Regions from separate parts of the Streptomyces sp. B1866 genome, predicted to be linked through region 2. Evidence: riboswitches for the same ligand, from Rfam matches in the RefSeq annotation. Region 2 holds a riboswitch; the other holds the start of a gene.

Region 1 (14,354 bases), on a different contig from region 2:
CGCCAGCAGCGACCAGGCGCCCTCGACCGGGCCCCAGCCCAGCGACTGGGCGGCGTCCACCAGCAGCGGCACGCCCGCCGCCGCGCAGACCCCGGCCACCTCGGCCACCGGCTGCCGGGTGCCCACCTCGTGGTTGGCGGACTGGAGGCACGCCAGCGCGGTGCCGGCGGGCGCCTGCCGCAGGGCCTCGGCGTAGCCGTCCGCCGCCACCCGGCCCGTACCGTCCACGGCGACCTCGGCCACCGTGCCGCCCGCCGCCTGGTGGGCCGCGGCGGCGTTCAGCACCGCGGAGTGCTCGACGGCGGAGACCACCAGGTGGCGGCCTGCGCGGCGGCGGCCGGCCAGCGCTCCGGCCACGCCGTCGTGCAGCGCGCGCGTCCCCGAAGGAGTGAAAACCAGTTCGTCCGGGCGGCACCCGGCGGCCTCGGCGGCGGCCTCGCGGGCCGCGTCCAGCAGCAGCCGGGCGCGCCGCCCCTCGCGGTACAGGCGGGCCGGGTCGGCCCACCCCTCGTCCAGGGCCGCGAGGAGCGCCTGCCGGGCGACGGGGTGGAGGGGAGCGGCGGAGGCGGCGTCGAAATAGGGCACAAGGGAACGCTAACTCCTGCCGTGCCCGGGGCGGCTCCGGCCGCCCGCGCGGGCCGTCCCGCGCGCTCCGGCCGCCCCGCCCAAGCCCCGCCCGCACCCTCGCCCGCACCCCCGTCCGCGACCCGTCTAGGCGGCCCGTCCGACCGGGCCCGGCCACTGGTTACCGGCCGGTTCCACCCCTTCGGGGAGTGGCCCGGCGCGTTGGGCACCCTCCCCGCGTGGCCCTGAAAGGCGTCCAGTAGGGTTTGCTCCGCATAAACATCAAAACCCCTGCCCGCACGGGCCGGCGACCGACAGCGAGACGGCCGCGGGCCGCCGCGCGGCGAGACTCTTGGGAAGGCGCTACGTGAGCCCCAACGGCCCCGACCGCTCGTCGCGGCGCCCGGTGCGGCGGAAGCTGCTTCAGGCGCTGTGCGCGGGCCTGGTCCTCGCGACCGCCACCGGTTGCACCTCCAAGGATTTCCCCCGGCTGGGAATGCCGACCCCGGCCACCGAAGAGGCGCCGCGCATCCTGTCCCTATGGCAGGGTTCGTGGGCGGCCGCGCTCGTCACCGGCGTGCTCGTATGGGGGCTGATCCTGTGGTCGGTCGTCTTCCACCGGCGCAGCCGCACCAAGATCGACGTACCGACGCAGACCCGGTACAACCTGCCGATCGAGGTCCTGTACACGGCCGTGCCGGTCGTCATCGTGTCGGTGCTCTTCTACTTCACCGCCCGCGACGAGAACGAGCTCCTGAAGACCTCCAAGAAGCCCGACCACGTGATCAACGTGGTGGGCTTCCAGTGGAGCTGGGGCTTCAACTACATGGAGAACGTCGACGGGAAGGCGGCCACCCCGGCCCGCAGGCCCGCGGAGATCGACAGCATCGGCGACAAGGCGCTGGCCACCGTGCCCAAGGGCGCGGAGGGCGTCTACGACGTGGGCACGCCGGGCGACCGCAACCCGGACACCGGCGACCCGGGCCCGACCATGTGGCTGCCGAAGGGCGAGAAGGTCGAGTTCATCCTGACCTCCCGGGACGTCATCCACTCCTTCTGGGTGGTGCCCTTCCTGATGAAGCAGGACGTCATCCCGGGACGCACCAACCGCTTCGAGGTCACCCCCAACCGGTACGGCACCTTCCGGGGCAAGTGCGCCGAGCTGTGCGGTGTCGACCACTCCCGGATGCTCTTCAACGTCAAGGTCGTCTCCCCGCAGGAGTACCGGCAGCACCTGAAGGACCTGGCGAAGCGGGGCCAGACCGGGTACCTCCCGGCAGGCATCGAGCAGACGGACGCCGCCAAGAACGCGGAGACGAGGAACAAGTGAGCACCCTCAACGAACCCCAGGGTGCCGGTGAGGCGGCCTCGTACGAGGACGAGCTGCCGGTGCGCCGGAAGCAGCCCGGGAACGTGGTCGTGAAGTGGCTGACCACGACCGACCACAAGACGATCGGCACGCTGTACCTGACGACGTCGTTCGCGTTCTTCCTCATCGGCGGCGTCATGGCGCTGTTCATGCGCGCCGAGCTGGCCCGCCCGGGCACGCAGCTCATGACGAACGAGCAGTTCAACCAGGCGTTCACGATGCACGGCACGATCATGCTGCTGATGTTCGCGACGCCGCTGTTCGCGGGCTTCGCGAACTGGATCATGCCGTTGCAGATCGGCGCGCCGGACGTGGCCTTCCCGCGGCTGAACATGTTCGCCTACTGGCTCTACCTGTTCGGGTCGCTGATCGCGGTGGCCGGGTTCCTCACCCCGCAGGGCGCGGCGGACTTCGGCTGGTTCGCCTACTCGCCGCTGTCGGACGCGGTCCGCTCGCCGGGCATCGGCGCCGACATGTGGATCATGGGCCTGGCGCTGTCCGGCTTCGGCACGATCCTCGGCTCGGTCAACTTCATCACCACGATCATCTGCATGCGGGCGCCGGGCATGACCATGTTCCGGATGCCGATCTTCGTGTGGAACACGCTGCTGACCGGTGTGCTGGTGCTGCTGGCCTTCCCGGTGCTGGCCGCCGCGCTGCTGGCGCTGGAGGCGGACCGGAAGTTCGGGGCGCACGTCTTCGACGCGGCCAACGGCGGCCCGCTGCTGTGGCAGCACCTGTTCTGGTTCTTCGGCCACCCCGAGGTGTACATCATCGCGCTGCCGTTCTTCGGGATCATCTCCGAGGTGATCCCGGTGTTCAGCCGCAAGCCGATGTTCGGCTACATGGGTCTGATCGGCGCGACGGTCGGTATCGCCGGCCTGTCGGTGACGGTGTGGGCGCACCACATGTACGTCACCGGAGGCGTGCTGCTGCCGTTCTTCTCCTTCATGACCTTCCTTATCGCGGTGCCCACCGGTGTGAAGTTCTTCAACTGGATCGGCACCATGTGGAAGGGCTCACTGAGTTTCGAGACACCGATGCTGTGGGCCGTCGGCTTTCTCATCACCTTCACCTTCGGCGGTCTCACCGGTGTGATCCTCGCCTCGCCGCCGATGGACTTCCACGTCTCGGACTCGTATTTCGTCGTGGCGCACTTCCACTATGTGGTGTTCGGCACGGTGGTCTTCGCGATGTTCTCCGGATTCCATTTCTGGTGGCCGAAGTTCACCGGCAAGATGCTCGACGAACGCCTCGGGAAGATCACCTTCTGGACGCTGTTCGTCGGCTTCCACGGCACGTTCCTCGTCCAGCACTGGCTCGGCGCCGAGGGCATGCCGCGCCGGTACGCCGACTACCTGGCGGCCGACGGCTTCACCACCCTGAACACCATTTCCACCATCAGCTCCTTCCTGCTGGGCCTGTCGATCCTGCCGTTCCTCTACAACGTCTGGAAGACCGCCAAGTACGGCAAGAAGATCGAGGTGGACGACCCGTGGGGCTACGGCCGCTCGCTGGAGTGGGCGACCTCCTGCCCGCCGCCGCGGCACAACTTCCTCACCCTGCCGCGCATCCGCTCCGAATCGCCGGCGTTCGACCTGCACCACCCGGACATCGCCGCCCTCGACCAGCTGGAGAACGTCGGTCCCGAGTCCGACAAGGCCCTCGCGGGCGGACAGGAGGCCGGCAAGTGAAGGTCCAGGGCAAGATGTTCATCTGGCTGGCCGTCTTCATCCTGGCCATGGCGATCGTCTACGGCGCCTGGTCGAAGGAGCCGGCCGGCACCACGGCGCTCTTCCTGGCCTTCGGCCTGAGCATCATGATCGGCTACTACCTGGCGTTCACCGCGCGCCGGGTGGACACCGGGGCTCAGGACAACAAGGAGGCGGACGTCGCCGACGACGCCGGCGAGCTGGGCTTCTTCAGCCCGCACAGCTGGCAGCCGCTCTCCCTGGCCGTCGGCGGGGCCCTGGCCTTCCTGGGCGTCGTCTTCGGCTGGTGGCTGATGTTCTTCTCGGCCCCGATGGTGATGGTCGGCATCTTCGGCTGGGTCTTCGAGTACTACCGCGGCGAGAACCAGAACCAGTAGCCGCCCGCCGAGCGGCACGGGGCTCGGACGCGTCCAGCGCGCGTCCGGGCCCTTCGGCGTCCCGCGTGGCGCGGGCCGGGCCACCCGCGCGGGCACACCCGGCCGTCCGGGCCACCCGCCTGTCTGCCGGGCCCGGCTCCGAGCGGCACGGCCGCCCCGCTCGTGCACCGGGCCGCGAGCCCCGGGGTCCTCCCGGGCGACCGCCGCCCCTCGTTCGGCGCACTGAGCGCGCCGTACGCCGCCGGGGTTCCTAGCGTGAAACCATGAGTCACCAATCCCGGTCCCGGGCGGCGGGCGCCCGGACCCTCCTGCGGGGCGTGCCCGCGCCGGCCGCGGCCCTCGTCGCGGCCCTCGTGGCGGGGCTCACCGCCTGCGGCGGCCCCTCCGGCGACCCGCTGGCCTCCCGGCCGTACGACGCGGCGCACCAGCTCACCGTCGGCACGGCGGGCCGCGCGGCCGGCCGCCCGGCGGACCCGGACCAGCCGCTGGTCGTCACGGCCAGGGACGGCGGACGCATCACGGACGTGACGGCCAGCGACGAGGCGGGCCGCCACCTGCGCGGCGAGCTGACCGCCGACGGCCGCCGCTGGCACAGCACCACGCCGCTGACCGCCGACACCCACTACACGCTGCGGGTGAGCACCGAGAACGGCCGCGGCGCCCCGGGCCGCCACACCCTCGGCGTGGACACCGCCGAGGCCGGCGACCGGCGGCTGCGCGTCGCCCTCGGCCCCGGCTCCGGCACGTACGGCGTCGGGCAGCCGCTGACCGCCCGGCTGTCCGACCCGGTCGCCGACCCGGCCGAGCGGGCCCTGGTGGAGCGCTCCCTGAAGGTCACCTCACGGCCCGCGGTGACCGGCTCGTGGACCTGGGTGGACGACCGCACCCTGCACTACCGGCCCCGCGGCTACTGGCCCGCGCACGCCACCGTGTCCGTGCGCTCCACCCTCCGCGGCGCCCGGGTGCGCCCCGGACTCTTCGGCGGCGCGACCCCGCCCATGACGCTGCGCACCGGCGACCGCGTGGAGGCCGTCACCGACGCCGCCGCGCACCGCATGACGGTGCTGCGCGACGGGCGTGTGGTCCGCGTGCTGCCGGTCACCACCGGCAAGTCCGGCTACGAGACCCGCAACGGCGTCAAGGTGATCCTGTCCCGTGAGGAGACCGTGCGCATGCGCGGCACCACCATCGGCATCTCCGAGAGCAGTGACGACTCCTACGACCTGCTGGTCCACTGGGCGGCGCGGCTGACCTGGAGCGGCGAGTACGTGCACGCCGCGCCCTGGTCGGTGGACTCCCAGGGGTACGAGAACGTCAGCCACGGCTGCACCGGCATGAGCACCGAGGACGCCCACTGGTTCTTCGAGACCACGCGCGTCGGCGACATCGTGCGGACGGTCAACAGCGGGGGCGCGACCATGACGCCCTTCGACAACGGCTTCGGCGACTGGAACGTGCCGTGGCGGCTGTGGCGGGCGAACAGCGCGCTGACGCCCCACCGGGCGGCCCCGGACGCCGCGGACGGGACCCGGTCGGCGAGGCTGCGCCCCGGCACCTGAGCCCCGCGCCCCCGGGACGGCAGCCCCGCGCCCCCGGGACGGTCCCCGTGGCCCCCGGGGCGCGGGCCACGCGGCGGTCAGCCGCCCACGGCCGCCGGGCGCCGGCGCAGCAGGTCCGCCAGGGCGTCCGCGAGGGCCACCGGGTCGACCGGGTGGGTCACCGCCGCGTCCGCCCGGCTCCACGTGGCCAGCCACGCGTCCTGGGGGCGGCCGATCAGCAGCAGCACCGGCGGGCAGCGGAAGATCTCGTCCTTGATCTGGCGGCACACGCCCATGCCGCCGGCGGGCACCGCCTCGCCGTCCAGCACGCACGCGTCCACGCCGCCCGCCTCCAGTGCGGACAGCACGGCGGGCAGGGTCGCGCACTCCAGGATCTCCACCGGCGGCACGTCGGCGGCGGGCCGCCGCCCGACCGCGAGCCGCACCTGCTCCCGGGTCCCCGCGTCGTCGCTGTAGACCAGCACCGTGGCCGTCGGTCGCATGGGCTCACACCTCCGCAGGACGCGCCCCGCGCCGCACCGGCGTGCGGCGGCGGGCGCGTACGGGCGACTTCACGACTTGCGATCCTGACGCGATGCTACCGCCGCGCGCCGCGCCCGGGCAGGGGGCGTACCCGGCCTTCCCCCGTTCGAGCGAACCGCGCCGCGGCCCGGACGAGCTGCGGCGACGCCGCGGACACTCCGAAGTGCACCCCCGGAGTGAGCACGAGATAAGCGACCGACATAATGTCGGTCGTGGCGACAGCAACGACAGTAGAAACCGGGCACGCGCACCCGTCGGTCAACCGGCCGAACCTGGTCAGCGTCGGGACCATCATCTGGCTGAGTTCCGAGCTGATGTTCTTCGCGGCGCTCTTCGCGATGTACTTCACCCTCCGTTCGGTGACGGGCGAAGAGCACTGGTCGGAGATGGCCGAGTCGCTGAACGTCCCGTTCTCCTCGGTGAACACGACGATCCTGGTGCTCTCCTCCCTCACCTGCCAGCTCGGTGTGTTCGCCGCCGAGCGCGGTGACGTGAAGAAGCTGCGCTTCTGGTTCGTGATCACGTTCATCATGGGCGCGGTGTTCATCGGCGGCCAGATCTTCGAGTACACCGAGCTGGTGAAGAAGGACGGCCTGTCGCTGTCCTCCGACCCGTACGGCTCGGTGTTCTACCTCACCACCGGCTTCCACGGCCTGCACGTGACGGGCGGGCTCATCGCCTTCCTGCTGGTGCTGGGACGCACGTACGCGGCCAGGAGGTTCACCCACCAGCAGGCGACGGCGGCCATCGTCGTGTCCTACTACTGGCACTTCGTCGATGTCGTCTGGATCGGTCTCTTCGCCACGATCTACCTGATCAAGTAAGCCGGTCCGCACCGGACCAACGTCCGCATCGCATCGACGCAAGAGATCCTGACACCGGGGTAATCCGTGAAAAAGCTCTCCGCACGACGGCGCCATCCCCTGGCCGCGCTCGTCGTCCTACTCCTCGCGCTGGCGGTCACCGGGGGGCTGTACGCCGCGCTCTCGCCCACCGAGGCGAAGGCCGAGGACACCTCCGCCCAGTCCCTCGCCATCGAGGAGGGCAAGAAGCTGTACGCCGTCGGCTGCCAGAGCTGCCACGGCACCGGCGGCCAGGGGACGTCGGACGGTCCGAGCCTGGTCGGTGTCGGCTCGGCCGCCGTGGACTTCCAGGTCGGCACCGGCCGGATGCCCGCCCAGCAGCCGGGCGCCCAGGTGCCGAAGAAGCGGAACATCTACTCCCAGTCGAAGATCGACCAGCTCGCCGCGTACATCGCCTCGCTGGGCGCGGGCCCGGAGAAGCCGTGGCGCGGCCAGTACGACCCGTCGGGCGCGGACATCGGCAGGGGCGGCGAGCTGTTCCGTACCAACTGCGGGCAGTGCCACAACTTCTCCGGCAAGGGCGGCGCCCTGACCAACGGCAAGTTCGCGCCCTCCCTCAAGGGCGTGTCCGACAAGCACCTCTACGAGGCCATGCTGACCGGGCCGCAGAACATGCCCTCCTTCCCCGACTCCACGCTGCCGGAGAAGGAGAAGAAGGAGATCATCGCGTACCTGAACGCGGTCAACGGCTCCAAGGCCGAAACCCCCGGTGGTCTGGAGCTCGGCGGCCTCGGCCCGGTGAGCGAGGGCCTGTTCGCCTGGGTGTTCGGCATGGGTGCCCTGATCGTCCTCACCATCTGGCTCGCCGCCCGTACCGCAAAGGCCAGGAAGTCATGAGCAGTCACGACATCTCGCAAGCACCGGAAGCGGAGGACAACCTCCCGCACGGGCACGGCACGGCGGCCGGAGGTGAGGTCGACACCGCCGAGAACCCGTTCGCGGACCCGGGCCCGCCGCCCCACGAGCACCGCGTCCAGGACATCGACGAGCAGGCCGCCCGGCGCTCCGAGCGCACCGTCGCCCTGCTGTTCACGGTCTCGATGCTGGCCACGGTCGCCTTCATCGCCTCGTTCGTGGCGCTGCCGGTCGACAAGATCATCTACGTCTTCCCGATCGGCCACATCAGCGCCCTGAACTTCGCGCTCGGCCTGACCCTCGGGCTCGCCCTGTTCGCCATCGGCGCGGGCGCGGTCCACTGGGCCCGCACCCTGATGTCCGACGTCGAGATCATCGACGAGCGGCACCCGATCGAGGCCGACGCCCAGACCCGGGCGAAGGTGTTCGCCGACTTCCAGGACGGCGCCGCCGAGTCCGGGTTCGGCCGCCGCAAGCTGGCCCGCAACACCCTGTTCGGCGCGCTGGCCCTGGTGCCGCTGTCCGGCCTGGTGCTGCTGCGCGACCTCGGCCCGCTGCCGGAGGACAAGCTGCGGCACACCGCCTGGCGCAAGGGCAAGCGGCTGATCAACCAGAACACGATGCAGGCGCTGCGGCCCGAGGACATCCCCGTCGGCTCCCTCACCTTCGCCATGCCCGAGGGGCTGGAGGAGGACGACCACGACTTCCAGGTGGAGATCGCCAAGGCGGCCCTGATGCTGATCCGGCTCCAGCCGGAGAACATCAAGGACAAGCGCGAGCTGGACTGGTCGCACGAGGGCATCGTGGCCTTCTCCAAGATCTGCACGCACGTCGGCTGCCCGATCAACCTGTACGAGCAGCAGACGCACCACGTCCTGTGCCCCTGCCACCAGTCGACGTTCGACCTCGCCGACGGCGGCCGGGTGATCTTCGGCCCGGCCGGCCACGCCCTGCCGCAGCTGCGGATCACCGTGGACGGCGAGGGGTACCTCGAAGCCATGGGCGACTTCGCCGAGCCCGTCGGCCCGGCCTTCTGGGAGCGCGGATGAGTACTGTGAGCGACACCCGGCGCCGGGACGGCAAGGCCCCCGCGGGTGAGCGGGTCGCCGACTGGGCCGACGGCCGGCTGGGCATCTACGGCCTGGCCAAGGCCAACATGCGCAAGATCTTCCCGGACCACTGGTCCTTCATGCTGGGCGAGGTCTGCCTCTACAGCTTCGTCATCATCATCCTCACCGGCGTCTACCTGACGCTGTTCTTCCACCCCAGCATGGAAGAGGTCACCTACCACGGCCCGTACGTGCCGATGCAGGGCGTGCGGATGTCCGAGGCGTTCAGCTCGACGCTCGACATCAGCTTCGAGGTGCGCGGCGGCCTGCTGGTCCGGCAGATCCACCACTGGGCCGCGCTGGTGTTCCTCGCCGGCATGTTCGTGCACATGATGCGGGTGTTCTTCACCGGCGCCTTCCGCAAGCCGCGTGAGGTCAACTGGCTGTTCGGCTGGCTGCTGTTCGTGCTCGGCATGTTCACCGGCTTCACCGGCTACTCGCTCCCCGACGACCTGCTGTCCGGCACCGGCCTGCGGTTCATCCACGGCGCGATCCTGTCCGTCCCGCTCGTCGGCACGTACATCGACTTCTTCCTGTTCGGCGGCGAGTTCCCGGGCGGCGACATCATCTCCCGGCTCTACCCGATCCACGTGCTGCTGCTGCCGGGCATCATGCTCGGCCTGCTGGTGGGCCACCTGATCCTGGTGTTCTTCCACAAGCACACGCAGTACCCGGGCCCCGGGCGCACCAACAAGAACGTCATCGGCATGCCGCTGCTGCCGGTGTACGTGGCCAAGGCGGGCGGCTTCTTCTTCCTCGTCTTCGGCCTGCTGGCGGCCCTCTCCGCGATCGCGACGATCAACCCGATCTGGGCCATCGGCCCGTACCGGCCGGACCAGGTGTCCACCGGCGCCCAGCCCGACTGGTACATGGGCTTCTCCGAGGGCCTGATCCGCGTGATGCCCGGCTGGGAGATCAGCGCGTGGGGCCACACGCTGGTGCTCGGCGTGTTCATCCCGCTGGCGGTCTTCCCGCTGGTGCTGCTGGCGATCGGCGTGTACCCGTTCATCGAGGCGTGGATCACCGGCGACAAGCGCGAGCACCACATCCTGGACCGCCCGCGCAACGCGCCCACCCGCACCGCGCTCGGCGTGGCCTGGCTGACGGTCTACTTCGTCCTGCTCGTCGGCGGCGGAAACGACCTGTGGGCCACCCACTTCCACCTGTCGATCAACTCGATCACCTGGTTCGTGCGGATCGCGTTCTTCGTCGCGCCGGTGCTGGCGTACCTCGTCACCAAGCGGATCTGCCTGGGCCTCCAGCGGCGCGACCGGGACAAGGTGCTGCACGGACGCGAGTCCGGCATCATCAAGCGGCTGCCGCACGGCGAGTTCGTCGAGGTGCACGAGCCGCTGTCGCAGGCGCAGCTGCACACCCTCACCCAGCACGAGCAGGCGCAAGCCTACGAGATCGGCCCCGAGGTCGACGAGAACGGCGTACGGCGCCGGATCACCCGCTCGCAGAAGCTGCGCGCGAAGCTCTCCAAGGGCTACTTCGGCGAGGGCAGCCAGATCCCCAAGCCGACGGCCGAGGAGTACCGGGAGATCACCAGCGGCCACGGCCACCACTGATCCCCTCCCGCCGCGAGGCTCCACCCCGGGGCCCCGGCCCGGACCCGCCACGGTCCGGGCCGGGGCCCCGGTGTTCTTCCGGCCGGGCGAACCTGTCCGCGATGCGGGCGGGCGGCCCACGGCGCCCGTACGCCGCTAGGCTGGGTGGCCGGCCCGGCCCGGGACGGCCCGGCCGGCATCACCGGTGCCACGCCGGACCGTGCCGTACGCACAGCGCGGGCCGCCGCCCGCCCGCGAGGCCCCCGCACGCCAGGAGGAGCGCGCCATGCACGAGGTGACCCCGGCCGGAGCCGGCAGCGACGCGACGGCCCGCAGCTGGGCCGACATCCTCGACGCCCTGCTGGCCGGCCGGGACCTCGGTGCGGACGACACCGCCTGGGCCATGGACCGCATCATGAGCGGCGAGGCGACGGACGCGCAGATCGCCGGGTTCGCGGTCGCGCTGCGCGCCAAGGGCGAGACCGTCGCCGAGATGTCCGGCCTGGTACGGGCCATGTACGCGCACGCCCGCCTGGTGGAGGTGCCCGGTCCCAGCGTCGACGTCGTCGGCACCGGCGGCGACCGCGCCAGGACCGTCAACATCTCCACCATGGCCGCGCTCGTCGTCGCCGGCACCGGCACGAAGGTCGTCAAGCACGGCAACCGCGCCTCCTCCTCCGCCAGCGGCTCCTCCGACGTCCTGCGGGAGCTGGGCGTCAACCTCGACGTGTCACCCGAACGGGTGGCGGCCGTCGCCGAGGAGGCGGGCATCACGTTCTGCTTCGCCCTCGCCCACCACCCCGCGCTGCGGCACGTCGCCTCCGCGCGGCGCGAGCTGGGGATCGCCACCCCGTTCAACTTCCTCGGCCCGCTGACCAACCCGGCCCGGGTGCGCGCCCAGGCCACCGGCGTGGCCGACGCCCGCATGGCGCCCATCGTCGCGGGCGTCCTCGCCGAGCGCGGCTCCAGTGCCCTGGTCTTCCGCGGCGACGACGGCCTGGACGAGCTGACCGTCACGGCCACCTCCCAGGTCTGGGAGGTACGGGACGGCGGCGTGCGGCAGCAGGCCTTCGACCCGCGCGAGGTGGGCCTGGACCTGGTGCCGGTGGCCGCGCTGCGCGGCGCCGACGCGGCGCACAACGCGGGCGTCGCACGGCGCCTGCTGGCCGGGGAGACCGGCCCGGTACGGGACGCGGTCCTGCTCAACGCGGCCGCGGGCCTGGTCGCGGCCGACCCGGACCCGGGCGACAAGCCGCTGGAGGAGCGCATCCGGGCCGGCATCGAGCGGGCGGCCGAGTCCATCGACTCGGGGGCGGCGGGCCGGACGCTGGAGCGGTGGGTCCGGGCCACGCGCGCGTAGGGCGGGCGCGGCAGGGAGTTCTCCCCGCCCCGCCCCTGCCCGCTTCCGGGGCCATGCCCTGGGCCCCCGGCCCGTTTGCGGCGAGACGTTCCGACGGGGTGTCAGGAGATCGGGACTCGGCTCGGCCTGGGCCGACGAGCCACGGCCGGCCGGGGGATTCCCCGCAGGTGGCAGGGCGTCGGCTCCAGCCGCCCGCCCGCGTGTCGGGCCACCACCCTCACGCGCGGGCGCGCTGTACGCCGCCTGGTCCGGCAGCGGCGCGCTCCGGGTGCGCGGCGGGGCAGGGGCCGCGGCGGCCTTGGGCGCGGCCGTGCGGGCCTGGCGTTCCGGGATGCGGACGGTGGTTGCGCGCGCGTACCCGACTGGCATAATCGGCTCCAGGTCACGAGTGACAGCGACTACGGCCCCGGCCCGCTGTCCGGCAACCCTCCGTCCGTGGCGGGGTGCCCCGGGTGATGACCAGGCCGTGGGCAGCGAGGTCCACGGCAAGCGCGGACCCCTCGCGAGACCAGGGGTCCTGGTGGTCGAGGGAGTGCGTACGTGATGCAGCGAATGCGCTAGGGCCGGTCGGCCCCTTTCACGCGTCTTCTGTACGGCCCGTGCGCCCCGCGCCGAGCCGCTTCCTTTCCTCTTCACGTCCGCGCCCGCGCCCAGGCCGCGCGGTCCGCGCCTTCGCGCGCCGCCCCGCCTCGTGTGCTCGTCCCACCGGGAGATCCCGCCATGTCCGCATGCCCTGCCGCCGCCGTCACCGCCGACCGTCCCGCCTCGTGTGCCACCGAAACCGCCACCGAAACCTTCACTGAAACCGCCGCCGCGACCGCCGGACCGCTCGACGCGCCGCTGCCCGTCCTGGGCGAGGACGTCCGCGTCCCGCTCGTCACCGGCGGAGAGGCCCCCTACGCCGCGCTGGACTACGCGGCCAGCGCGCCCGCCCTGCGCCGGGTGTGGGACGACGTGGCCGCCTACGCCCCGTACTACGGCAGCGTGCACCGGGGCGCCGGGTACCTGTCGCAGCTGTCCACCGACCTGTTCGAGGCCAGCCGGCGGCGGATCGCCGACTTCCTCGGCTGCCGCTCCGGCGACCACGTGGTCTTCACCCGCTCCACCACCGACTCGCTCAACCTCCTGGCGGCCGCGCTGCCGCACGGCACGCGCGTGTTCGTGTTCGAGACCGAGCACCACGCGGCGCTGCTGCCGTGGGCGCGGCGGGCGGACGTGACCGTGACCTACCTGCCCGCCCCGCGCTCGCCCCGGCAGGCGGTCGACGCCTTCCGGGCGGCGGTGGCCGGGCGTCCGGCGAGTCCCGCGCTGCTGTGCGTGACCGGCGCGTCCAACGTGACCGGGGAGCTGTGGCCGGTGCGGGAGCTGGCGGCCGCGGCGCGCGCGCACGGCGTGCGCGTCGTGCTGGACGCCGCGCAGCTCGCGCCGCACCACCCGGTGGACATCAGTGCCCTGGACGTCGACTGGGTCGCCTTCTCCGGGCACAAGCTGTACGCGCCGTTCGGCGCCGGCGTGCTGGCCGGCGCGGCGGACTGGCTGCGGGAGGCCGAACCGTACCTGGCGGGCGGGGGCGCGAGCCGGCGCGTGGCGCGCGCCGCCGACGGCGGCGTCGATGTCGAGTGGCACACCTCCGAGGCCCGGCACGAGGCCGGTTCGCCGAACGTCATCGGCGCGTACGCCATCGCCGCCGCCTGCAAGGCGCTGACCGAGGCGGGCCGGGAGCGGCTGGCCGCGCGCGAGCAGCGGCTGCTGGCGCGCCTGCGCGCGGGGCTGGCCGAGGTGCCCGGCGTGCGGGTGCTGTCGCTGTTCGGCGACGACGCGCCCCGGGTGGGCGTGGTGTCCTTCGTGGTGGCGGGCTGGAACAGCTCGCACCTGGCCGCCGCGCTGTCCGCCGAGTACGGCATCGGCGTGCGCGACGGCCTGTTCTGCGCCCACCCGCTGGTGCGCACCCTGCTGGACCACGCGCCGCAGGAGCCGGGGGAGTGCGGGGCCCCGGACGCGGCGCCGGGGGAGCGCGCCCTGAACGCCGTGCGCGTCAGCTTCGGCGCCGGCACCCCGGAGGAGCATGTCGAGCGGTTCGTGACGGCGGTGCGGGAGCTGGTCGAGCACGGGGCGCGGTGGAGCTACCGCACCGAGGCCGGGCGGTGCGTGCCGGAGGGCCGGAAGGCCGCCGACCTCTGACCGGGACGGCGCGGCGCGGGGAGCGCGCGGCCTACGCGTCCAGGCCGATCGCGAACGCCGCCTCCAGGTCGTGCCGCGAGTAGGTGCGGAAGGCGATGTGGGTCTCGGTCGCGACCACGCCGGGCAGCTTGCTGATCCGGCCCGGGATGACCTCCGCCAGGTCGTCGTGCCCCGCCACGCGGACCATGGCGAACAGGTCGTACGCGCCGGTGACCGAGTACACCTCGCTGACCCCGTCCAGGGCGGCGATCCGCTCGGCCAGCTCCGGGATCCGGTCCACGCTGGTCTTGATCAGCACGATCGCGGTGATCACGGCTGCCTCCCTCGCTCGCG
Region 2 (14,354 bases):
AGCCAGCAGACGCGGGCCGTCGGTTTCCGGACGGACCGACGGGCCGCGTCCAGACGGCGGACCCGGCGCCGGTACCGGGTCGCCTACCCCGCCCGCCCCTGCCCCGTCGGCTCCCCGCCCACCGCCACCTTCCCTGCCAGCTCCTCGTACGTCGTCCGGTCGAACTCGCCCGCCGTCGCCGCCCGGACCGTCGCCGTCGCGAGCGCCACCGCGCGCGCCAGCCGCTCCGGCCACGGCAGGCCCTCCACCAGGCCGGACAGCAGCCCGGCCACCGCCGAGTCGCCCGCCCCGGTCGGGTTGCCCTTCAGGCGGCGCGGCGGAGTGGCCCGCCACACGCCCTCCGAGGTGACCGCCAGCATGCCGTCCGGGCCCAGCGAGGCGGCCACCGCGTGCGCGCCGCGCCGCCGGGCGTCGCGGGCCGCGCGCAGCGGTTCGGTGGAGCCGGTGAGGCCCGCCAGCTCGGCCGCGTTGGGCTTGACGATGTCGGGGCGGGCGGCGATGCCGCGCCGCAGCGGCTCGCCGCTGGTGTCCAGCAGCGTCGGCACGCCCGCCGCGTGCGCCTCCCGGATGAGCTGCGCGTACGTGCCCACCGGCACGCCGGGCGGCAGGCTGCCGCACAGCGCCACCGCCGACGCCTCGCGCAGCAGCTGCCCGTAGACGTCGGTGAACGCGGACCACTCGGCGGCGGTGACGGCCGGGCCCGGCTCGTTGAACTGCGTGGTGGCCCCTGACTCGGCGTCGACCACGCCGACGGTGCGCCGGGTGGTGCCCGCAATGGTCACCAGCGCGTCCGTGACGCCGCCGGCCAGGGCGGCGAGCCGGTCCCGCAGCACCGCGCCGGTGGGGCCGCCGGCGAAGCCGGTGACGACGGCCCCGTGGCCCAGGGCCGCCAGCACGCGCGCGACGTTGACGCCCTTGCCACCCGGCCGCTCGGCGACGTCGGTGACCCGGTGCTCACCGTGGGCGCGCAGCCTCGGCACGGCGTAGGTGATGTCGAGGGCGGCGTTGAGCGTGACCGTCAGGATCACCCGGGCATCCCCTCTTGTCGGGTGGCGGACCAGTGCGGCGAGCGGACCGGCGCGCGAGCGATCATGTCAAAGCAGGCGGCCGTCGGCCCAGCCCGCGGGCCGCCCGCCCCCGCTCAACGCCGTCGCTCCTTAGATTACTTGGGGGCCACCCGAGGGCTACATACCCATTCGCCGCGGCGCATGACTCCCACGAGGGCGAAGTCCGCGCCGAGCACCACGAGATCCGCGTCCTTGCCCGCCTCCAGCGAACCCACCCGGTCGTCCACGCCGAGCAGCCGCGCGGGCGTGCCCGACAGCGCCCGCGACGCCTGCGCCACGGTCAGCCCGTCTATGGCCACCGCCCGCTGGAAGGCGCGGTCCAGGGTGAGCGTGGACCCCGCGATCGATCCGGCCGTCGGCCCGTCGCCGATCCGCGCCACCCCGTCGGCGACCTCGACCCGCATCGGACCGAGCGGGTAGCTGCCGTCGCCCATGCCCGCCGCGGCCATCGCGTCGGTGATGAAGGCGACCCGGTCCGCGCCCGCCCGGTCGAAGGCCAGCCGCAGGACCACCGGGTGCAGGTGCGTGCCGTCGTTGATCAGCTCGACGGTGACCCGCTCGTCCTCCAGCAGGGCCGCCACCGGGCCCGGCACCCGGTGCAGCAGCGGCGGCATGGCGTTGAACAGGTGCGTGGCCACGGTCGCGCCCGCCTCGATGGCCGCCAGCGTGGACTCGTACGTGGCCTCCGTGTGGCCCACGGCCGCCACCACACCGCTGTCGGCCAGCAGCCGGATCGAGTCCAGGCCGCCGGGCAGCTCGGGCGCGAGCGTCATCATGCGCGCCGTGCCGCGCGCCGCGTCCAGCAGCTTGCGCACGTCGGCCGGGTCTGGGTCGCGCAGCAGCGCCGGCTCGTGCGCGCCGCAGCGGTGCCGGGACAGGAACGGACCCTCGAAGTGCACGCCCGCCAGGTCGCCCTGCCGCACCAGCTCCGCCAGCGCGGCGGCCTGCCGGGCGAGGTCGTCCAGGTCGCCGGTGACGGTGGAGGCGACCATGGTGGTGGTGCCGTGCGCGCGGTGCGTACGGGCGACGGCCAGCGCCTCCTCGGCCGTGCCCGCGGAGAACGACGCACCGCCGCCGCCGTGCACGTGCGCGTCCACGAAGCCGGGGACGATCCAGCAGCCGCGCAGGTCGAGAGAGTCGGTGCCGGGGTACGGGCCGGGCGCGCCGGAGCGGTCCAGGCCGGCGAGCCCGTACGGCTCCTCCAGCCCGAAGGGCCCGTACGGCCCGTCCGGCGTGCCCGGCGTGCCCGGCCCGTAGGGCCCGTACGGCGCGTCGGGCGTGCCCGGCCCGTACGGTGCCTCCGGGCCCGGCCGGTTCCGGCCCGTCGCGTCCCGTGCGGCCGGGCCGCGGTCCCGTACGCCGCGGGCCCCGGCGTACGTGACGTGCCGGCCCTCGACCACCACGAGACCGTCTTCCACCACCCCGCCCGGCAGGACGAGCCGGGCGCCGGTGAGTCGCAGCGTGGCCATCAGGCTGTTACCTCCGTGGGCTGGTCGGCGCGGTCGGACCGGGCGGCACGGGGCCGGGCGGTGCGGCCGGGTTCCCCGGCGTCGTCGTCATCGTCGTGGCCTTCACCGACTGGGACGCCGTGACGGGTCTCATCGGCTCCGGAGGTTTGGGTGGCGTCGGCAACAGAAGCGGGCGGCCCGCCGCCTTCCGCCGGTGGTCCGCCGCCTCCGACGAGGTCCCAGGCGAGCAGGCCCGCGCCCAGGCACCCGGCCGCGTGGCCGAGCGCGGCCGGGACGATACGGGGCGGGTGCTGGTAGGTGATCCGCTCCGCGACGGCCGCGCGCAGCGGCGCGAACAGCGTCTCGCCCGCCGCCGCGAGGCCGCCGCCGACGATCAGCACGCCGGGGTCGAGCAGCGTGAGCGCGGTGACCAGGCCGTCGGCGAGCACGCCCACCGCCTCCCGCCACACGCGTGCCGCGCGCGGCTCGCCGGCCTGCACCGCCCGCGCGCAGTCGGCGGCGTCCGCGCCCGGCCCGCCGCCGGCGGCCGCCCAGGCCCGGCCGACCGCCGCCGCCGAGGCGTACCGCTCCAGGCAGCCCGCCTGCCCGCACCCGCACGGCGCGCCGCCGGGCCGTACGACGATGTGGCCGATCTCGCCCGCGTTGCCGTGCGCGCCCGGCTCCAGGCGGCCGTCCACGCTGAAGGCGCCCGCGATGCCCGTGCCCAGCGCCACGTACAGGAAGCGCGCCGTGCCCGCCCCCGCCCCGAGCCGCCCCTCGGCCAGCCCGCCCGCGCGCACGTCGTGGCCCAGCGCCACCGGCGTGCCGCCCAGCCGCTCGGCCAGCAGAGCGCGCAGCGGCACGTCCCGCCAGCCGAGGTTCGCGGCGAAGACCGCCACCCCGCGCGCGTCGTCCAGCACGCCGGGCACGGCGACCCCGGCCGCCGCGGCGGGCCCGCCGAACCGCCGTTCGCCCACGCCGCGCAGCTCGGTGGCGAAGTCCAGCAGCCCGGCCACCACGGCCCTGGGCCCGCGCTCCCGCCCGGTCGGCCGCGCCGCCTCGTACAGCAGCGACCCGTCGGCCCCCACCAGGGCGGCCTTGGTGCCGGTGCCGCCCACGTCGAGCGCGATGACGTGGCGCACAGACGCGCCGGGCGCCGCGGCGGCGGTGCGGGAGGTCTCGGGGCCGACGGAATCCACGGGTGACAGTCTCCCGCGCCGCCCCGGGAGAGGTCTAGTCCAGTACCCGTGGCAGGGTGGAAGACGTGATGGCGAACGGACCGGGTGACGCGGCCGCCCCCGCCGGAGCCGGCCGGGACGGCTCCGGCGGGCGGACCCCGGCCGAGGCGGACGCCCGGCACGCGCGGGACGACGATTCCGTACGGGACGGGGGCGCCCGGCAGGGCGATGCGGCCACCGGGGGGACCGCTCCGGAGGACGGCGGGACCCCGGCAGACGACCGCGCGCCCGCGGCCGGGGACGACGGCTCGGCCGAGGCCGGGACCGCCGGCCCCGAAGCCCTCTCCGACCGCGACCGCGCCCTGCTGGCCTTCGAGCGGCGCGGCTGGCCGGGCGCCGGAGCCAAGGAGCGGGCCATACGGGAACAGCTCGGCATCTCGCCGACCCGCTACCACCAGCTCCTCAACGCGCTTCTGGACGACCCCCGCGCGCTCCGACACGACCCGGTGACCGTGGGCCGCCTGCGCCGCCTGCGCGAGGCACGGCGCGGGCGCCGCTGAGGGAGGGCCCCAGCGGCACCCTTGGCCGCCCCCGGCACCCTTGGTCCGCCCGCGGCATCTGGACGGGCCGCGCCGGTAGGAACGGGCGGCACCGCTAGGAACGGGCGGCGCTGGCTCCCCGCCGGACCCCGCCCCTGGACGGCCGTGAGGCCGCCCCCGCGTCTGCCTCGGAGCCCCGCGGGCGCGGGCGGAGGCCGCCGCGGGAGCCTGTCGGCCGGAGTCGGGTGTCCGGCGCGGAGCCGGGGCCGTCAGCCGGGGCCTGGAGTCAGCCGGAGCCGGAGAGCCTGCCGACGCAGCCGGAGCCGGTGAGCCTGCCGCGCAGTCGGAGCCGCGACCCGTCAGACACAGACGGGAGCCGTCAGGCGCAGCCCGTGCCCGTCAGACGCAGCCGGGAGCCGTCAGGCGGAGGCGGACCCCGTCAGGCCGTCCGCCAGCGCGGCCAGCAGGGCGACCACCCCCGCCGGGCCGTCCACCACCACGTCCGCCCGCGACTCCAGCTCCGGCACCTCGCCGCTGCCGCTGCACACCAGCAGCCCAGGCACGCCGTCCGACCGCAGCTTCTCCACCGCCCCGAACGCGGCCAGGTCGCCCAGGTCGTCGCCCGCGTAGAGCACGGCCCCGGCGCCCACCTCCCGCACGTACTCCGTGAGCGCCACGCCCTTGTCGACCCCGGGGGGCCGCAGTTCGAGGACGAGGCGGCCCGGTTCCACGGCCAGCCCGTGCCGCTCGGCCAGGGCGGTCAGCGGGCCGCGCAGCCGCTCCAGGGCGCCCTGGGGGTCGGCGGCGCGCCGGGTGTGAACGGCGACGGCGCGGTCGCCCTTCTTCTCGACGTACGCGCCCTCGCCGCCGCTGCCCGCCGCCGCGTCCAGGATGCCCGGCAGCTCGGCCTCGGCGGCGGCCACGCCCGGGTGCGGGGCGGGGGCGCGCACGGCGCCGTCGGCCGCCTCCCAGCGCTCGGCGCCGTAGTGGCCGAGGACGACCAGGTGCTCCAGGCCCGCGGCCCCGGCGAAGCCGCCGTACCGCACGGCGACGTCGGCCGGCCGGCCGGTGATCACCGCGACCGCGCGCACGCGCGGGGCGAGCCGGGCGAGCGCGGGCAGGGCGCCGGGGTGGGGGCGGGCCTGCTCGGGGTCGGGCACGATGGCGGCCAGCGTGCCGTCGAAGTCCAGCGCGATCACGGCGCGCTCGGGGTGGCGCAGCAGCGCGGCCAGCCCTTCCCGGCCGGCGGCCGTGGCGGGGGCGAGCGCTGCGGGCACGGCCGGCGCTGCGGGCTCGGGGCGTCGCTGCCGCCCAAGGGCCTCAAGGGCCCGTAGCTGGTCCAGGAACCACGCGTGCGGCGGCAGCGCGGTGGCCGCGGCGGCCAGCCGCTTGGAGCGCTCGGCGCGCTCGGCGTCCGGCATGGTCAGCGCGTCGTGCAGGGCCCGCGCGGTGGCCTCCACGTCGTACGGGTTCACCGACAGCGCGTCCTCGCCCAGCTCCGCGTGCGCGCCCGCCTCCCGGGAGAGCACCAGCGCGCAGCCGGCCTCGGAGACCACCGGGACCTCCTTGGCGACGAGGTTCATGCCGTCCCGGATCGGGTTGACCAGGGCCACGTCCGCGAGCCGGTAGGCGGCGAGGGAGCGGGCGAAGGCGTCCTTGACGTGCAGGATGACCGGCTGCCAGCCGGGCGTGCCGAACTCGGCGTTGATGCCGTCGGCGACCCGCTGCACTTCTGCGGTGTAGTCGCGGTAAACCTTCAGATCCTGCCGGGAGGGGTAGGCGAAGGCCAGGTGGGCCACGCGCTCGCGCCACTCGGGGCGGGTGCGCAGCAGGTGGCGGTAGGCGTGCAGGCCGCGCACGATGTTCTTGGACAGCTCGGTGCGGTCCACGCGCACGACGGCCTTGCGGCCCGGCCCGATCAGCTGCCGCAGGTCGGCGACGTGCTCGTCCACGTCCGCGCGCCGCGAGCGCTCCCGCAGGAAGTCGGCGTCGGCGCCCAGGCCGTGCACGCCCAGCCGCGTGGTGCGCCCGTCGTACGTCACGGCGAGCGCGCCGTCCTCGCGGGTGACCCGCGCGCCCAGCACGGCCGCGCAGCAGTCGGCGAACGCGGCCGCCCACCGCTCGGTCAGGAAGGCGGCCCGGTCGCCGCCGAGGATGCCGCGCAGCACGCGCGCGGCGATGTCGTCGGGCAGCATCCGGTAGTAGTCGGGCGGGGCCCACGGGGTGTGCGAGAAGTGCCCTATCAGCAGGTCGGGCCGCCGCTCGCGCAGCAGCCCGGGCACCAGCGTCAGGTGGTAGTCCTGCACGAGGACGGTCGCGCCCTCGGCGGCCTCCTCGGCGAGCGCGTCGGCGAAGGCCGCGTTGTACGCCTCGTAGGAGGCCCACTGGGCGCGGAAGTCCGCGTCGAAGGCGGGTTCGAGGGGGGTCTGGTAGAGCAGGTGGTGGACGAACCACAGCACCGAGTTCGCGATGCCGTTGTAGGCGTCGGCGAACACCTCCGGCGCGATGTCCAGCATCCGCACCCGCTGGCCGCCGGTCTCGCCGGGGTCCAGGTGGCCCCGGTCCGCGCGCCGCGCGGCCTGCCGGTCCCCGTCACCCAGTGCCGCGCACACCCACACCGCGTCGGCGTCGGGGCCGATGGCGCTGAGCCCCGATACCAGCCCGCCGCCGCCGCGTTGGGCGTCGAGTGCGCCGTCTTCGCGCAGCCGGTACGAGACCGGGCCGCGGTTGGACGCCAGGAGAATCCGGGCGAGCCGGGCGCTTTGCTCTGAGACCATGACGCGAGATTAGCCACGGCGCACACCACCCAAACAGGTGTGCTGCGCGAAGGACGGTGTTGCGTGCGACACGTACGAGCGGTTCGGGGCACGTACGAGCGCTCGTGGCACCGGGTGCCTTCCGGCTCCGCTCCAGGTCCCGCCCGAGGGTCCGCCGCCGGCCCGCCCAAGGGTCCGGCGGCGGCGCCGTGGGCCCGGCCCGGGTGGTCGGCGCCGTGGGCCCGGGGCGGAGCCGGGCGGCCCCGCCCCGCCGCCCCTACGCCGCCCGTCGCTCCGCGTACTCCGGGATCTCCACGATCGGCGGCCGCTCCTCCGCGTCCACCGGCACCGTGCGCGGCACGAAGCCGCTCGTGCCGCGCTCGAACTGGGTCAGGTGGGGCCGCACCAGGTGGCCGCGGGCCAGCCGGAGCTGGGCCGTGCGGTAGATGGTGGCGGCCATCCTGCCGAGGGCCTGGCCGTCCTGGTGGCGGTGCTTGCGCACGCCGAGGTCCACCTGGGCGAGCGCGTCCAGGCCGACCGTATGCAACGCGTCGACCAGCAGGCCCAGCTCCACGCCGTAGCCGACGGGGAACGGCAGGCGCTCCAGCAGCGTGCGGCGGGCCGCGTACTCGCCGCCGAGCGGCTGGACGAAGCCGGCCAGCTGCGGCCAGTGCAGGTTCAGCAGCGGCCGGGCCACCAGCTCGGTGACCCGCCCGCCCTGGCCGGCCGCGCCGGCCAGCGGCCGGTCGTACATGCCCTTGACCAGCTGCACCTCCGGCTCGGTCAGCAGCGGGCCGATGATGCCGGAGACGAACCGGGCGTCGAACTCCCGCAGGTCGGCGTCGATGAAACACACGATGTCGCCGCTGGTGGCCAGCAGCGAGCGCCACAGCACCTCGCCCTTGCCGGGCAGCGCGGGCAGCCGCGGCAGGATCTCGTCACGGTGCACGACGGTCGCACCGGCCTTGGCCGCGACCTCGGCGGTACGATCCGTGGAACCGGAGTCCAGCACCACCAGCTCGTCGACGAGCGGCATGGTGTCGCTCATCAGCCGGGTGCGGACGGTATGGGCGATGTCGCCGACCGTGGCCTCCTCGTTCAGGGCGGGCATCACCACGCTCACCCGGCTGGCCTGGGAGTGTTTGGCGGCCAGCAGGCGTTCGAGCGGACGATCGGCGGCTGACCAGGACCGGTGTGCGAGCCAACGCTCCACCTCTTCCAGCACGTCGTGTCTCCTCGGTGTCTCGCGGTTCGGACGACTTCCTCAACCATCCGGGCCTTCGGTTACAGTCTTGAGCAACGCACGTGTCCTCCGTATGTCGGAATCGTCGCGTACAAACGCCTCGGGCGCCTCTCGTCCGTGGCTATAGCGCTCATCCAGAGGGGCAGAGGGAACGGCCCGTTGAAGCCCCGGCAACCCTCCCGCTGGTCTCGCGCGGCCGGTCTCCGGCCACCTGGCGAGGCCCCGGCGGGGTAGGTGCCAATTCCGGCTCGCGGCGAGGTGCGCCGCGAGGAAGATGAGGAGAAAGGGCCTCGCCTGCATGTCCGCGCACGCCGCTGAGCAGCTCGCCGCCGACACGACCACTCCTTCCGCCGCTTCCGGCGACCCGGGCCCGGGTACCCCCGGTTCGGCCGTCTCTCTCGGCCCCGCCGCCGCGCTGTCCTGCCGCGAGTGCGGCGAGCGCGTCCCGCTGGGCCCGGTGTTCGCCTGCACCGAGTGTTTCGGGCCACTCGAAGTCGCGTACGACCTGCCGACCGGCGACCCCGAGGGCCTGCGCGCCCGCATCGAGGCCGGGCCGGAGAACATCTGGCGGTACGCGCCGCTGCTGCCCGTCCCGGCCGACGTCGCCGGCAAGCCCAGCCTGAACCCGGGCCGCACCAAGCTGGTGCGCGCCGACCGGCTCGCGCGTGAGCTGGGCGTGACCGGCGAGCTGCACATCAAGGACGACTCGGGCAACCCGACCCACTCGTTCAAGGACCGCGTCGTGGCCATCGCCGTGGAGGCGGCCCGCGCGTTCGGCTTCACCACCCTGTCCTGCTCGTCCACCGGCAACCTGGCTGGCGCGGTGGGCGCCGCGGCGGCCCGCGCGGGCCTGCGCTCCTGTGTGTTCATCCCGCACGACCTGGAGGCCGGCAAGGTCGTCATGGCGGCGGTCTACGGCGGCGACCTGGTCGCCATCGAGGGCACGTACGACGACGTCAACCGCTTCTGCAGCGAGCTGATCGGCGACCCGGCGGGCGAGGGCTGGGGCTTCGTCAACGTCAACCTGCGGCCGTACTACGCCGAGGGCTCCAAGACCCTCGCGTACGAGATCTGCGAGCAGCTCGGCTGGCGGCTGCCGGACCAGCTGGTGATCCCGATCGCGTCCGGCTCCCAGCTCACCAAGATCGACAAGGGGCTGCGGGAGCTGATCACACTCGGCCTGGTCGAGGACCGGCCGTACAAGATCTTCGGCGCGCAGGCGGAGGGCTGCTCCCCGGTCTCCCGCGCCTTCAAGGACGGCCACGACGTGGTGCGCCCGGTCAGGCCCGACACCATCGCCAAGTCGCTCGCCATCGGCAATCCGGCGGACGGGCCGTACGTGCTCGACATCGCCCGGCGTACGGGCGGCGCGGTGGAGGACGTGGACGACGCGCGTATCGTCGAGGCCATCAAGCTGCTGGCCCGTACCGAGGGCATCTTCGCGGAGACGGCGGGTGGCGTGACCGTCGGCGTGACGAAGAAGCTGATCGAGGACGGGCGGCTCGACCCGGCCCTGACGACCGTCGTGCTCAACACGGGCGACGGCCTGAAGACCCTCGACGCGGTGTCCCCGACGACCGGGCCCACCGCCGTCATCCGCCCGACCCTGGCATCGTTCCGAGAGGCTGGCCTCGCATGAGCGTCAACGTGAGAATCCCGACCATCCTGCGCACCTACACGGGCGGGCGGGCGGAGGTCGCCGCCGAGGGCGCCACCCTCGGCGAGGTGCTGGCCGACCTCGACAAGAACCACCAGGGGATCGCGGCCCGGGTGCTCGACGACGAGGGCAGGCTGCGCCGCTTCGTGAACGTCTACGTGAACGACGACGACGTCCGCTTCGCCGAGGGCCTGGAAACCCCCACGCCGGACGGCTCCGGGATCTCGATCATCCCCGCCGTCGCCGGCGGCTGCTGACCGCGCTTTCCGGCGCGCCGGGGCCCGCCGCCGCTGCTTTCGGGCATGCGGCGGCGGGCCCCGCGCGCCGAAGCCGCACCGCACCTACCGGAAGAACGCGCTCCGCCATAAGGCGGCGCGGCGGGTGCTCACCGCGGGCCGTCTTACAGGACTTCCCTTGCCCCGTTCGTGACAAACGGACGGGGCGAGTTTGTGTGTTGAACGCGATACAGTTGAGCTGTCGCCTATCACCCCCGCCCATCTGAGCGAACGTCAAGATGTGCACAAAATGTGTGCGCGATTTGCCGGTTCGACCCCTTTATGTCCGGTCCGGGTTGCCCGGGATTTCACCGAATTCATAGCGATCGCGCTTTTCGGCGCGCCAGGAATTCTCGTCCGATTGACCTGTTGCAGAGGGCAGTGGGACAGATACATTCAGCGGCGGTCGACGCGTTCCGGCGCACACCTTCCGCATCCGGGGGGTGAGGTCTGACCCGGGTCCGCGGAGTGCGGTCCTGCGCAGGGGCCAGTAATAGGGGAGTTAGGAATGGCTCAGGGCACCGTCAAGTGGTTCAACGCGGAGAAGGGGTACGGCTTCATCGCGGTCGACGGTGGTGCGGACGTGTTCGTCCACTACAGCGCGATCCAGATGGACGGTTACCGCACCCTTGAGGAAGGTCAGCGGGTCGAGTTCGAGATCTCGCAGGGTCAGAAGGGGCCGCAGGCGGACATGGTCCGACTGTCGGCGTGAAGTGCCGAGGCGCCAGCAGCTGACCGTGTAGGCGAACCGTAGACGAACCACGCGTACGGGGAAGGCCCGCACCCTCCCGGGGGTGCGGGCCTTTCGCACGCCCGGGGGCGCCGCGGAGCCGGTGGCCGTGCTCCCGGGAACGCCGCTGCTCCGGCCGTACGCGAAAGGCGGCCGGACCCGCGCCCCCGGCTCCGGCCGGTGCCCCCGGGGGGGCTCGCCCGGCCCTCCGCCGGAGCGCGACCCGGGCCCGCCCGCGCCCCGGGCAACCTTGCACTCTCGGGTGGCGAGTGCTAATTATGGCTTAGCACTCAGAGAGTGAGAGTGACAGCAGGACCGGGTCGGTGAGGCCCGCACGCCGGGCGGAGTCCCTAGGGACCGCGCGGCAGGCAGGCCGTCCGTCGCGGGCGCCAGCGCGGTCCGAGGAAATCCGCCTCCACGGCCTGGTACGCCGTGGGAGGCACCCCAACGTCTTGGGAGAACGGACTTCACATGGCCAAGATCATCGCGTTCGACGAGGAGGCACGGCGCGGCCTTGAGCGCGGGATGAACCAGCTCGCCGACGCCGTCAAGGTCACCCTCGGCCCCAAGGGCCGCAACGTCGTCCTGGAGAAGAAGTGGGGCGCCCCCACGATCACCAACGACGGTGTGTCCATCGCCAAGGAGATCGAGCTGGAGGACCCGTACGAGAAGATCGGCGCCGAGCTGGTCAAGGAGGTCGCGAAGAAGACGGACGACGTCGCCGGTGACGGCACGACGACCGCGACCGTCCTCGCCCAGGCGCTGGTCCGCGAGGGTCTGCGCAACGTGGCCGCCGGCGCCAACCCGATGGCCCTCAAGCGCGGCATCGAGAAGGCCGTCGAGGCCGTCTCCGCCGCCCTGCTGGAGCAGGCCAAGGACGTGGAGACCAAGGAGCAGATCGCCTCCACGGCCTCCATCTCCGCCGCCGACACGCAGATCGGCGAGCTGATCGCCGAGGCGATGGACAAGGTCGGCAAGGAAGGCGTCATCACCGTCGAGGAGTCGCAGACCTTCGGCCTGGAGCTTGAGCTCACCGAGGGCATGCGCTTCGACAAGGGCTTCGTCTCGGCGTACTTCGCCACCGACACGGAGCGCATGGAGGCGTCCTTCGACGACCCGTACATCCTGATCGTCAACTCCAAGATCTCCAACGTGAAGGACCTCCTTCCGCTGCTGGAGAAGGTCATGCAGTCGGGCAAGCCGCTGCTGATCATCGCGGAGGACATCGAGGGCGAGGCCCTGGCGACCCTGGTCGTCAACAAGATCCGCGGCACCTTCAAGTCCGTCGCCGTCAAGGCCCCGGGCTTCGGCGACCGCCGCAAGGCCATGCTCGGCGACATCGCCGTCCTCACCGGCGGCACCGTGATCTCCGAGGAGGTCGGCCTCAAGCTGGAGAACGCGGGCCTGGACCTGCTCGGCCGCGCCCGCAAGGTCGTCATCACCAAGGACGAGACCACCATCGTCGACGGTGCCGGCGACACCGACCAGGTGCAGGGCCGGGTCAACCAGATCCGCGCCGAGATCGAGAACAGCGACTCCGACTACGACCGCGAGAAGCTCCAGGAGCGCCTGGCGAAGCTGGCCGGCGGCGTGGCCGTCATCAAGGCCGGTGCCGCCACCGAGGTCGAGCTGAAGGAGCGCAAGCACCGCATCGAGGACGCGGTGCGCAACGCGAAGGCCGCCGTCGAGGAGGGCATCGTCGCCGGTGGCGGCGTGGCCCTGCTCCAGGCGACCGGCGTCTTCGAGAAGCTGGAGCTGGACGGCGACGAGGCCACCGGCGCCCAGGCCGTGCGCCTGGCCCTGGAGGCCCCGCTGAAGCAGATCGCCGTCAACGCCGGCCTTGAGGGCGGCGTCGTGGTGGAGAAGGTGCGCGGCCTGACCCCCGGCCACGGCCTGAACGCCGCCACCGGCGAGTACGTCGACCTGATCGCCGAGGGCATCATCGACCCGGCCAAGGTGACGCGCTCCGCGCTGCAGAACGCCGCGTCGATCGCCGCGCTGTTCCTGACCACCGAGGCCGTCATCGCCGACAAGCCGGAGAAGGCCGCGGCCGGTGCCGGCGCGGGCGGCGGCATGCCGGGCGGTGACATGGACTTCTGATCGCCCTTGCAGTGCGATCGCCTGTCCGAGTGACGTCGGGGCGGTGCTTCCGGGATTCCGGAGGCGCCGCCCCGACGGCGTTTCGGGGCCGAGTCTGCCGCTCGCGCGGGGCGGCAGGGGAGTCACGGCGTACGGGCGTACGGGGCGTACGGGCGCGTACGGGCGCGTACGGGCCGAAGGGCGCGCCCGCGCTCACGGGCCCGCGGGGCCGCTCACGGGCCCGTACCTCGACGCCTCGCCTTGCCCGAGCGCGCCGCGTCAGCCCCGTGCGCGTCCGAGCGCCCGCGTCAGCCCCGCGCGGCGTGGAGCGCCGCCCGCAGGTGTCCGTCCGCCTCGGTCAGCAGCCGCGCGGCGGTGGCCGCGTCCACGCCGCCGAGCAGGGTGAGGATGGCGGGCTTCACCTCGCCGCCGGTGGCGGCCAGGGCCGCCTCGACGGCCGCGTCGGGCTCGCCGGTGGCCAGCGCGACGATGCGGCGCGAGCGGGCGCGCAGCTTGTCGTTGGAGGCCCGCACGTCGACCATCAGGTTCCCGTAGGTCTTGCCCAGGCGGATCATGGTAATGGTCGACAGCATGTTCAGCACCAGCTTCTGCGCGGTGCCCGCCTTCAGCCGGGTCGAGCCGGTCAGCAGCTCCGGGCCGACGACCACCTCGATGCCGTGGTCCGCGGCGGCGGCGAGCGCGGAGCCCGCGTTGCACGCCAGGCCGACGGTCAGCGCGCCGCGCCCGCGCGCGTGCTCGACCGCTCCGACCGCGTACGGGGTGCGGCCGGAGGCGGAGACGCCCACGACGGTGTCCAGCGCGGTGAGGCCGAGTGCGTCGAGGTCGGCGGCGGCCAGGTCCCGGCTGTCCTCCGCGCCCTCCACGGACGTCACCGTCGCCTCCGGGCCGCCCGCGATCAGGCCGACGACCTGGTCGGGACGGGTGTTGAAGGTCGGCGGGCACTCGCTCGCGTCCAGCACCCCGAGCCGCCCGGCGGTGCCCGCGCCCGCGTACACCAGGCGGCCGCCGCGCGCCATGCGGGCGGCCGTGGCGTCGATGGCGGCGGCGATGCGCGGGAGCTGGGCGGCGACGGCGGCGGGCACGCCGGCGTCCTCCTCGTTCATGATCCGGGCGATCTCGGCGGTGCCGAGCCGGTCGATCTCGGCCAGCTCGGGGCGGAACGCCTCGGTGGTCAGGCGGTCCAGCTGGGCGCGCAGGCGCGCGCTGTCGGTGGTGGAGGTCATGGCGAAGCGGCTCTTTCCGTAAGTCCGTGAGGTCGTAAGTCCGTAGGGTCGCAGGGTCCGTATGGTCCCTGGCGGTGGTTCGTACGGGGTACGTCCTGGCGTACGCGTCCGGACGTGCCCCGGATCCGGCCCGGCCCC

What was found. A riboswitch is a leader RNA that binds a small molecule or an ion and turns the genes downstream of it on or off. The one in region 2 is predicted to bind S-adenosylmethionine.
Region 1: linked by a shared signal. The riboswitch ahead of RKE29_RS14475 (aminotransferase class V-fold PLP-dependent enzyme) and the one ahead of thrC (threonine synthase) in region 2 are both predicted to bind S-adenosylmethionine.

Annotation. Positions count from the first base shown of each region.
Region 1 is NZ_JAVSCF010000091.1:3,754-18,107, reverse strand. Features, by position in the region: gene RKE29_RS14530 (aminotransferase class V-fold PLP-dependent enzyme) at 1-585, opposite strand, end outside; gene coxB (cytochrome c oxidase subunit II) at 932-1,894, shown strand; gene ctaD (cytochrome c oxidase subunit I) at 1,891-3,627, shown strand; gene RKE29_RS14515 (cytochrome c oxidase subunit 4) at 3,624-4,022, shown strand; gene RKE29_RS14510 (Ig-like domain-containing protein) at 4,286-5,581, shown strand; gene RKE29_RS14505 (hypothetical protein) at 5,659-6,063, opposite strand; gene RKE29_RS14500 (heme-copper oxidase subunit III) at 6,307-6,927, shown strand; gene RKE29_RS14495 (c-type cytochrome) at 6,994-7,803, shown strand; gene RKE29_RS14490 (Rieske 2Fe-2S domain-containing protein) at 7,800-8,870, shown strand; gene RKE29_RS14485 (cytochrome bc complex cytochrome b subunit) at 8,867-10,501, shown strand; gene trpD (anthranilate phosphoribosyltransferase) at 10,767-11,840, shown strand; SAM riboswitch class IV at 12,221-12,338, shown strand; gene RKE29_RS14475 (aminotransferase class V-fold PLP-dependent enzyme) at 12,561-14,021, shown strand; gene RKE29_RS14470 (Lrp/AsnC ligand binding domain-containing protein) at 14,053-14,334, opposite strand.
Region 2 is NZ_JAVSCF010000016.1:16,181-30,534, reverse strand. Features, by position in the region: gene RKE29_RS04685 (peptidase inhibitor family I36 protein) at 1-2, shown strand, start outside; gene RKE29_RS04680 (1-phosphofructokinase family hexose kinase) at 84-1,028, opposite strand; gene nagA (N-acetylglucosamine-6-phosphate deacetylase) at 1,163-2,539, opposite strand; partial or broken gene RKE29_RS04670 (ROK family protein) at 2,746-3,657, opposite strand; partial or broken gene RKE29_RS04665 (DUF3263 domain-containing protein) at 4,035-4,253, shown strand; gene otsB (trehalose-phosphatase) at 4,652-5,431, opposite strand; partial or broken gene RKE29_RS04655 (trehalose-6-phosphate synthase) at 5,552-7,009, opposite strand; gene RKE29_RS04650 (glucosyl-3-phosphoglycerate synthase) at 7,266-8,213, opposite strand; SAM riboswitch class I at 8,359-8,512, shown strand; gene thrC (threonine synthase) at 8,506-9,870, shown strand; gene RKE29_RS04640 (MoaD/ThiS family protein) at 9,867-10,145, shown strand; gene RKE29_RS04635 (cold-shock protein) at 10,672-10,875, shown strand; gene groL (chaperonin GroEL) at 11,365-12,993, shown strand; gene murQ (N-acetylmuramic acid 6-phosphate etherase) at 13,281-14,216, opposite strand.